3 linked regions of the Rhodopseudomonas boonkerdii genome follow. The protein of the gene in region 2 binds, or shares a complex with, the protein of the main gene of each other region. Links are inferred from orthologs where the notes say so. Each region holds a gene or a part of one and is shown on either strand. Other genes may lie near its edges.

Region 1 (3,058 bases), 5.0 Mb from region 2 along the record:
GCGCTCCAGTGCCCACAGATCGGCGACATCGGCGACGACCACGATGGTCGAGGGATCGCGCCGTGCGTCCGTGCAGATCGTGCACGGATTCACCGTATCGATATTGCTGCACACCTGGCAGACCTGCACACGGTCGATTGCCAGCTGCAGCGCGCCGGCCAGCGGCGTCATCAGCGCATCGCGCTTCTTGATCAGATGCAGCGCCGCGCGCCGAGCCGAGCGCGGGCCGAGTCCGGGCAGCCGCGCAAGCAACTGAATCAAGCGCTCGATTTCAGGTCCGGCAACGGAGGCCATGTCAGTTCGGGGCCTTTAGCCGAGGCCCAGCCCCGGCGGCAGGCCGAGGCCGCCGGTGAGCGACTGCATCTTCTCCTGCATGGCGGCTTCCGCCTTGCGGCGGGCATCGCCGAGCGCGGTGACCAGCAGATCCTCGAGGATCTCGACGTCTTCCGGCTTCACCAGCGACGGGTCGATCTTCACGGCCTTCACTTCGGTCTTCGCCGTCATGCGCACCGAGACGAGACCTCCGCCGGACATGCCCTCGACCTCCACATGGTCGAGCTCTTCCTGCATCGCCTTCATCTTCGACTGCAGCTGCGCCGCCTGCTTCATCATGCCGAGAAAGTCAGCCATGGATCGTCCTTTATCGTTGCGTGCGCATGGTCCCGAAAACCGGTGTCCACTTTTCGGGATCATGCTCTTAATCGTCGTCGCCGGGATCGGCGCCGTCATCGATGATCAGATCGCTGCCGTCGCCATCCGGCACTTCGGGCGCCAGCATGGTGACTTCCATCTTGGCGCCGGGGAATTTCGCCAGCACCGCCTGCACCCGCGGATCGGCCGCGGCGGCGCGATAGCGCTCGTCCTTCAGTTCCTGCTGCTGCTCACGGATCGTCGCCGCGCCCTGCGCATTGGAGACGATCACAGCCCAGCGCCGGCCGGTCCACATTTCCAGCTTGCGCGAGAGGTCGTTGATCAGCGAACGCGCGGCCGTGCGCTCCATCGACAGTTCGAGCCGGCCATCCTCGATGCGCACGAGACGGACGTCGGATTCCAGCGCCGCCTTCACCATCAGATCGCGCTTTTGCCCGGCCAATGCGACCAATTCAGGGAAGGTTGCAATTTTCAGGACAGTCGCCGGCTGCGCCTCCGCCATCCCGACCTGGGGCCGCGGCGACGGCTCGGCACTCCCTCGCTGCATCACCGGACCACGCGGCGCGCTCATGGTCGGCGCGGAGGGCGGCGATGATGCCGAGGGCATCTGCACGGAGGATTGAGCGGACGGCGCATTCAGCATCGGCGCAGCACGGCCGCCGCCATTGCCGATGACCGGCGACGAGCCGCCGCCCTGCTCGATCATGCGGATGGCTTCATCGGGTGTCGGCAGATCGGCGACATAGGCGATGCGCACCAGCACCATCTCGGCTGCGGCAGCAGGACGCGTCGCGCCTTGCACTTCGGTGATGCCCTTGAGCAGCATCTGCCACATCCGCGACAGCACGCGCATCGAGAGTTTCGACGCAAAGTCGCGCGCACGCAGGCGCTCGGTCTCGCCGAAGGCCACGTTGTCGGCCGTCGCAGGCACGATCTTCACGCGGGTGACGAAATTGACGAACTCGGCGAGATCGCTCAGCACTACGACCGGATCCGCGCCGACATCGTACTGCTCGCGGAATTCCTTGAACGCCGCCGCGATATCACCGCGCGCCAGCGAGTCGAACAGGTCGATGACGCGGGTGCGATCGGCGAGGCCGAGCATCTGCCGAACCGCGTCGGCCTTCACGAGACCGGCGGCATGGGCGATCGCCTGATCGAACAGCGACAGTGAATCGCGCACCGAGCCTTCGGCCGCCCGCGCGATAATACCAAGCGCTTCAGGTTCGACCTCGACGCCTTCCTTGCCGGCAATAGTCGACAGGTGCTGCATCAGCACGTCGGCATCGACACGGCGCAGGTCGAAGCGCTGGCAGCGCGACAACACCGTGATCGGCACCTTGCGGATTTCTGTGGTGGCGAAAACGAACTTGGCGTGCTCCGGCGGCTCCTCCAGCGTTTTCAGAAACGCGTTGAAGGCCGCCGTCGACAGCATGTGGACTTCGTCGATGATGTAGACCTTGTAACGCGCAGATGTCGGCGCATAACGCACGCTGTCATTGATCGCGCGAACGTCATCGACGCCGGTATGCGAGGCGGCGTCCATTTCCAGCACGTCGATATGACGGCTTTCCATGATAGCTTTACAATGCACGCCATGACTCGGCATCTGGATGGTCGGCCCCTTCACCGAACCATCGGCCATCTCGTAATTCAGCGCCCGCGCCAGAATGCGCGCCGTGGTCGTCTTACCGACCCCACGGACACCAGTGAGAATCCAGGCCTGCGGGATGCGGCCGGTCTCGAAAGCATTGGACACGGTGCGGACCAGAGCTTCCTGGCCGATCAGGTCGTCGAAATTCCCCGGCCGGTACTTTCGCGCAAGAACTCGGTAAGGCGTTGACGTTGCGGCAGAATTCATCGCAAAGCCGGCTTGGGCGTCGTCATTGGAAGAGGGCATGCCGGCATCGGTCATCAAGAAATCCGCAATCTGTTGTCTCAGGTGCCGGCTTGCGGAACATCGGACCATCAGCCGGGCCAAGATAAAGGCAAAGGGAACCGATGTTCCCGCCGCTGGCGCTGATTGTGCCCGATAGAACGAGGTAGGAGACTGACGAGCGACCCGATCCGGATCTCGTTAGGGCTGCTTCCTTCCGGACCTGACCCGGTTGGCGAGTGGCTCGTCCACCGCCAATCTCCCACTGCCTATTTGGGGCCAAACGGGCCGGAAAGCAAGCGTGACGCACGCCTCCGGTCTGCCACAGGATTTGCCACCGTGTTGCCGCAAGAAATCGTGGCACATCCTCGCAAAAGCAGGCACCACGGAGTTGTCCGCGCGGCCAGTTCCTGCGACGCTGCGCGCCAAAAATCGAGAGTCCGAATGGCCACCACGCCCCCCTTCGAGCTGCACAAACAGCTCCAGCAAGACACCATCGACATCGGCGACCTACCCCTCAGCCGCGTGCTG
Region 2 (3,061 bases):
CGCGGGCGGTTATCGCGCAGAACGGCGCGGTAGCGATCTTCTACCGCTGTTGCCGGCTCGCTGCGAAGCGCCTGCTCCATCCATCCGTCGAGTGAAACGATTGCCGACGGGAAGGCGGACGCTTCCCCGCGAGCATGCAGCATTGCGGCAAGCCGCGTTACCGTCTCGCTGCGCATCGCCGCTACAGCCACTGCGAGTTCTGCCGTCTCGCGCTCGACCGCGTCGAGCCAATGTCCGTCGTTGCTGCGCTCCTCGAGCAGGCGATTGCGCGAACGCAGGCTGCGTTCCAGTGCGGAGACGCGGCTGCTGTGATCCTTGTCGATGGCCAGTACCAGCCGGTCGAAGAAGCGCCGCCGTTCCGAGGCGGCGCCCATGAACAACTGGTCCATTGCCGGTGTCAGCCACACCATGCGCAGGTGGTCGCCGAACGCGGCCGCTGAGCCCACCGGCTCACGGTCGATCCGGCAGCGCCGGGAGTTTGATACGCCTTCGATCGGGGGATCGATGCCCGTTCCAAGGGTCGCGAGGCCCACTTCGCCCTCAACCGTCGCCGAAACGGCCCACGAGCCGTCACCGTCCTTGTTGGCGACATCTTCCAGTGTGGCGCGTCGCAGTCCGCGGCCGGGTGAAAGAAACGAGATCGCCTCGATGCAATTGGTCTTGCCGGCGCCATTGGGGCCGACCAGCGCCACCATGTCCGCCGACGTCTCCAGCGACGCCGCGCGATAGGAGCGGAAATTGGCGAGGGAGAGGCGATGGATACGGGAGGCGGTCATGGGTAATGATGGGACTCAGTGCAAATGGATCTGTGAGCCCCAAGCTCGTCCTGCCATCGCCCGGCTGGTCCGGGCGATCCAGCAAACGCCGGAGCCGGTGTACCGCAGAGTTGTCAATGTTTACTGGGTCATCCCGATCCCGGCGCGTATTGCGCGCACGACCGGGTGACGACAACAGCATTCTCTTTGCGCAGCGTCACACCCGCATCGGCATCAGCACATACAGCGCGCCCTTATTGTCCTTGTCCTGGACCAGCGTGGGCGAACCCGGGTCTGCCAGCCGCAACACGGCGACTTCGCCTTCGATCTGCGCGGCGATGTCCAGCAGGTAGCGCGAGTTGAAGCCGATATCGAGCGCGTCCGAGGCATATTCAACCTCGAGCTCTTCCGTTGCACTGCCCGAATCCGGATTGGTGACGGACAGGACCAGCTTTCCGGCCGACAGCGCCAGCTTCACGGCGCGGCCCCGTTCGCTGGAGATCGTCGAGACGCGGTCCACCGCATTCTCGAAATCCTTCTTGTCGATCACCAGTTCCTTGTCGTTGTTCTGCGGGATTACGCGGCCATAATCAGGGAATGTGCCGTCGATCAGTTTCGAGGTCAGCACCACATTGCCAAGGGTGAAGCGGATCTTGCCCTGCGACAGTTCAACGGTGATCTCGGCTTCGGTGTCCTCGATTAGGCGCTGCACTTCGCCGACGGTCTTGCGTGGCACGATCACGCCCGGCATGCCCTCGGCACCTTTCGGCTGCTTGAGGTCGATCTGCGCCAGACGGTGGCCGTCGGTGGCGACGCCGCGCAGAGTCGCTGCGGCGTCTGTGCCTGCGGCGTGGAGATAGATGCCATTCAGGTAATAGCGGGTCTCTTCCGTCGAAATCGCGAATTGGGTGCGGTCGATCAAGCGTTTGATGTCGGCGGCCGGCAGCGCGAACGAGTGCGTCATTTCGCCCGCTGCCAGATCCGGAAAATCATTCTCCGGCAGCGTCTGCAGCGTGAAACGCGAGCGGCCGGCGCGAATGGCCATGACCGAGCGATCGCCGTCGGCCTCGAGCACGATCTGCGAACCATCCGGCAGCTTGCGGACGATGTCGTAGAACATGTGGGCGGGAACGGTGGTGGAGCCAGCCGTGCCGGTTTCGGCAGCGAGCGTCTCGGTGACTTCGAGATCGAGGTCGGTGGCCTTGAGCGAAAGGCGGGCATTTTCGGCACGGATCAGTACGTTGCCGAGGATCGGAATCGTGTTCCGGCGCTCAACCACACGATGGACGTGGCTGAGCGACTTGAGGAGCTGCGCGCGTTCGACCGTGACCTTCATAGTAAATCCGCCCGATTACCGATGGGAGTTCCGGGCAGCCGGAAGAGCGCCGCGGGGACCGCAAGGTGACGGTAAAGCGCGGGAAGTGCAAGAGATTTGGGGATGAATTGCTGTGCACCTCCCCACGTTTATGGTCACACGGGTGTCGTCATTCCCCATGCGCATGCGTAGCCCGGATTTCATGGCGTTCCGTCCGGGCTACGATCCTCAAGCGGCTACTCCGCCAGCTGCCGTTTCAGGCTCTCGACCTCGTCCTGCAGCGTTGTGTCCTTGCCGACGAGCGCCTCGATCTTGCGAACGGCGTGCAGCACGGTGGTGTGATCGCGGCCACCAAAGCGGCGGCCGATTTCCGGCAGCGAACGCAGGGTCAGCGTCTTGGCCAGATACATCGCCACCTGGCGCGGGCGCACCACATTGGCGGTGCGACGCGAGGACAGAAGATCCGAGCGGCTGACATTATACTGCCGCGCTACGACGCGCTGGATATCCTCGATCTTGATGCGCTTCGGCTCCATCGGGCGAATGAGATCGCGCACTTCCCGCTCGGCCATTTCCAGCGTCACCGCCGTGGCATTCAGCTTCGAATGGGCGAGCAGGCGATTGATCGCGCCTTCGAGATCGCGGCCATTGTGGGTGATGCTGCGCGCGAGATATTCCAGCACCGCTTCCGGTACGTCGAACGAGGCGTGATGCACACGCGCTGCCGCGACGCGCGATTTCAGAATGCCCAGGCGCAGTTCCTCGCCAAGCGTGCTCATTTCGACGACGAGACCGCCGGCGAGGCGCGAGCGCACACGTTCATCGAGGCTTTCCAGATCCGACGGCGGCCGGTCGGCGGCGATCACCACCTGGCGCCCGGCATCGATCAGTGCATTCAGCGTATGACAAAACTCGGCCTGAGTAGTTTTGCCCTGGAGGAACTGGAGATCGTCGATGACAAGCACATCGATGCCGCGCAGCGCTTCCTTGA
Region 3 (3,154 bases), 3.4 Mb from region 2 along the record:
CGACCCGACGCGTAGAGCTGCGGACGAATTGATCTTCCGAGGGGCGACAGCGGAAGAGGTGTCGTCTTTCCGCAAGGTCATGGGAATTATGCGCCAGAATTGCCTGCGATCGTCGGATCGGCCCGCGTGAGGGGGCACGCGACAGGTCATCCAAGTTTCATTTGCGCAGTAGGTGTTTGTTAATCGGGGCGATCCATCGTTCGCGCGTTGCAGTAGGAGTTGTCGATGTTGAACATGGAAGAAGCTATCCGGGTTCGCGCCTATCACATGTGGAATGATGCCGGCCGTCCCGACGGTAGCTCTGAGGCCTTCTGGCTGAACGCTCAACGCGCACTGATCGCCGAGTCTCTGGGGCAGATCGCCAGCGTGAAACCCGCTACTCCGAAGAAACCATCTCGCGCGAAGGCGGCTTCGACCCGCAAACGTAAAGTCGCCTGAGGCTGCCGTCGCTAAGCATGTGTCCTACCGGTGCGCGAACGGAAGACGATGTGACAGATTCCAAGGGCCACCACGATACTCCCAGACAAGCAAGCCGAGCGCTTCACCGTCGCGTGGGGTGAACGTGTCGTCGAGCGTCCTGAACAGGCCGCGGGCCTCTTCCGGCGGCACCTTGTTTTGGACCGTGACGTGGGGTGACCAGCGTTGTGCGTCCTGACGCGAAAATTCGTCGCCCATGCCATCCTTCAACTCTTCGCGTAATCGCTCTAGTTCGCCCGAGGTGGCTCGTATCGCGCTGCCGAAGCCAAGGAAAGTGACGCCGGTGAACGCGATCTTCATCGGACCCGACGGAAGCGGGATCGCCAATAGGCGCTCGATGTGCAGCGGCGACAAACGATGAAACATCGTGAGATGAGCGGACAGGAAGTTCCGCTCCGCTGGAAAGTGCGCTCGTCGCAGGCCATCCAGCCAGGCGAAGCTTTCGGCGTCCAGCTCGGCGGTGAGGATGAAAATAGGGGCGGTGCTATCGGTCATCGCTAGATCTGCAATCCGAGTTGTTCGGCTTCGTCATCGTTCCGCTGCAGCGACGAGAGCGAAACGCCGAGCAGGCGGACGGGCTTCGGCAGCGGCATGACGCTCTTCAGCAACTGAATCGCTGCCCGGTTTAGATCGTCGCGGGTGCCGACCGGGACTTCGGTAGAGCGGCTCCGCGACATGATCTCGAAATCGAAGAACTTGATTTTCAGCGTCACCGTCCTGCCTCGGTTGCCGGTCGTCTCGCAGTGCCGCGAGACCTTGTCGACGAGTGGCGTCAAGGCGGTCGCCATGGTTGCGAAATCGTTCAGGTCCTCGAAGAACGTGTTCTCGGCACCGACCGATTTGCGGATGCGGTTCGCGCGGACGGGGCGCTCGTCGATGCCCCGCGAGATCCAATAGTAGTATGTGCCCGACTTACCGAAGTTTGCTTCGAGGAAGGCCAGCGTCTGATTGCGGATGTCGAGGCCGGTCCGGATGCCGAGTGCATTGAACTTGGCGGCGGTCGCCGGACCGATGCCATGGAATTTACCGACGGGGAGCGTCTCGACGAATGCCGGTCCCATCTCCGGAGATATCACATACTGTCCGTTCGGCTTGCGATGGTCGGACGCGAGCTTGGCCAAGAACTTATTGTAGCTGATGCCGGCCGAGGCGTTCAGCCCGGTCTCCGTCTTGATCTTCGCTCGGATCGCCAAGGCGATGTCGCGGGCGAGCGGAATTGACTGCAGGTTCTCCGTGACGTCGAGATAGGCCTCATCGAGCGAAAGCGGCTCGATGATCGGCGTGTGCTCGGCGAAGATCTCGCGGATCTGCTGGCTGATAGCCTTATAGACTTCGAAGCGGGGCTTCACGAAGATCAAATCCGGACACTGACGCTTGGCGGTCACGGACGGCATGGCCGACCGGACACCGAACCTGCGGGCTTCATAGCTCGCGGCCGCCACGACACCGCGTTCCCGGGAGCCGCCGACCGCGACGGGCTTGTCCCGCAGTTCCGGATTATCGCGTTGTTCAACCGACGCGTAGAAGGCATCCATGTCGATGTGGATGATCTTGCGCTGGCGCGCTGCGGCAGGCCCTTCCTGATTCAACGGGACATCGGCTTCCATTTGCCGTCCCGGATGGCCAGCATCATTTGTGCGACCGGCGTCAGCGTGCGATCGGTCGGCCCTTCAGCGGTCGCCTCGACGGCGCGCCAATCGATGAGGACGGTACCGTCCGGTGCCACTTCGTAGAGTCCGACGCCTGTTGTTGTCCCGGTGATCTTCTCGGTGCGTACCGGACGCTGCGTGATGTCCTGAGCCGCAACGACGGTCGGCATGATCAAGGCGAGCAAGGCAATCCACTTAATTCGCATCGCTCCCATCCTTCTTCTGTCCCCGCGCCACGATCTGGAGTGACCCATCGGGAAGCTTGCGTTGCAGATCCTTGGCTTCGTCCCAGGGGGCTCGCATCCAGACGTCGACTTCCTCGGGTTTGGTGAGGATGACGGGCATCGCTTTGGGATGAACGGCATGCACCTCGGCATTAGCGTCCGTCGTCAGGAATGCGAATATGTCGTTGGTCGTCTCGCCTTCCTTGATGATCCGGACCGATGTCCAGTTCGTCCAGAGGCCGGCGAAGCAGACGAGAGGGCGGCTCTCGTCGAGCGCGAACCAGATGTCGCCCCCGGCATCCTTGTTGAACTCGCTGAAGGACGAGAACGGCACGATGCAGCGGTGCTCGACGCCGAACCAGCGCTTCCAGTGTTTGCTCGTTGTGTTCCGGATGTTGGTCGTGCCCTTGTCGGGCTCCAGCCGCAGCAGCTCCTTGAAATCGTACTGCTTTCCCTTGGCCGCCAGCTTCTCGGCACGCGTGGTCGCCTTCTTGAAGATCGCCTGCGATGACGATGGCATGCCCCAGCGCAGCATCGCGAGCTCGCGACCGCCATCGGCATTCCGCACGATTGGAGCCATCTTGTCGGGAAAGATGCCTGGCAGCGGCGGTAAGTTGCCGGTCGCATCCTTCGTGACCGCGACGAGCTGACGGATGGCCGCCTGGTTCTTGGTCATCGAGTACAGGTTACACATTCATGGATCCGTCGATGGATGGCGGGGGCGCGGTGCGAGCTGCAACAGGGTGGCTCCAGGTCGCCGCCCCACCTTGGCACATTTCCGGCAGCGGAGTCGGCTGGCGAGGT

What was found.
Region 1: the proteins of dnaN (region 2) and E0H22_RS23180 are in contact, whole or in part, in a cryo-EM structure (PDB 8GIZ), measured with the Escherichia coli proteins. The link is inferred for Rhodopseudomonas boonkerdii from one-to-one orthologs.
Region 3: the proteins of dnaN (region 2) and dinB are in contact, whole or in part, in a solved structure (PDB 1OK7), measured with the Escherichia coli proteins. The link is inferred for Rhodopseudomonas boonkerdii from one-to-one orthologs.

The regions. Positions count from the first base shown.
Region 1 is NZ_CP036537.1:5,048,688-5,051,745, forward strand. What follows is about bases 133-3,036. They hold E0H22_RS23180 (DNA polymerase III subunit gamma/tau), read right to left. Parts: upstream 2,567-3,036; coding sequence 698-2,566; downstream 133-697. Other genes in these bases: recR (recombination mediator RecR), read right to left, coding at 133-294; E0H22_RS23175 (YbaB/EbfC family nucleoid-associated protein), read right to left, coding at 310-630; E0H22_RS23190 (HIT domain-containing protein), read left to right, coding at 2,972-3,036. Outside these bases: more of recR, read right to left, coding at 1-132; more of E0H22_RS23190, read left to right, coding at 3,037-3,058. UniProt on the Escherichia coli protein: Part of the beta sliding clamp loading complex, which hydrolyzes ATP to load the beta clamp onto primed DNA to form the DNA replication pre-initiation complex.
Region 2 is NZ_CP036537.1:677-3,737, reverse strand. The notes cover bases 33-2,939. They hold dnaN (DNA polymerase III subunit beta), read right to left. Parts: upstream 2,092-2,939; coding sequence 973-2,091; downstream 33-972. Other genes in these bases: dnaA (chromosomal replication initiator protein DnaA), read right to left, coding at 2,307-2,939; recF (DNA replication/repair protein RecF), read right to left, coding at 33-776. In the rest of the region: more of recF, read right to left, coding at 1-32; more of dnaA, read right to left, coding at 2,940-3,061. UniProt on the Escherichia coli protein: Confers DNA tethering and processivity to DNA polymerases and other proteins. Acts as a clamp, forming a ring around DNA (a reaction catalyzed by the clamp-loading complex) which diffuses in an ATP-independent manner freely and bidirectionally along dsDNA.
Region 3 is NZ_CP036537.1:3,397,277-3,400,430, reverse strand. Bases 30-3,029 are described here. They hold dinB (DNA polymerase IV), read right to left. Parts: upstream 2,085-3,029; coding sequence 975-2,084; downstream 30-974. Other genes in these bases: E0H22_RS15480 (SOS response-associated peptidase), read right to left, coding at 2,322-3,029; E0H22_RS15485 (hypothetical protein), read right to left, coding at 2,063-2,332; E0H22_RS15495 (2'-5' RNA ligase family protein), read right to left, coding at 463-972; E0H22_RS15500 (DUF2934 domain-containing protein), read left to right, coding at 226-438; E0H22_RS26060 (MarR family winged helix-turn-helix transcriptional regulator), read left to right, coding at 30-130. Also shown: more of E0H22_RS26060, read left to right, coding at 1-29; more of E0H22_RS15480, read right to left, coding at 3,030-3,044. UniProt on the Escherichia coli protein: Poorly processive, error-prone DNA polymerase involved in translesion repair and untargeted mutagenesis. Copies undamaged DNA at stalled replication forks, which arise in vivo from mismatched or misaligned primer ends.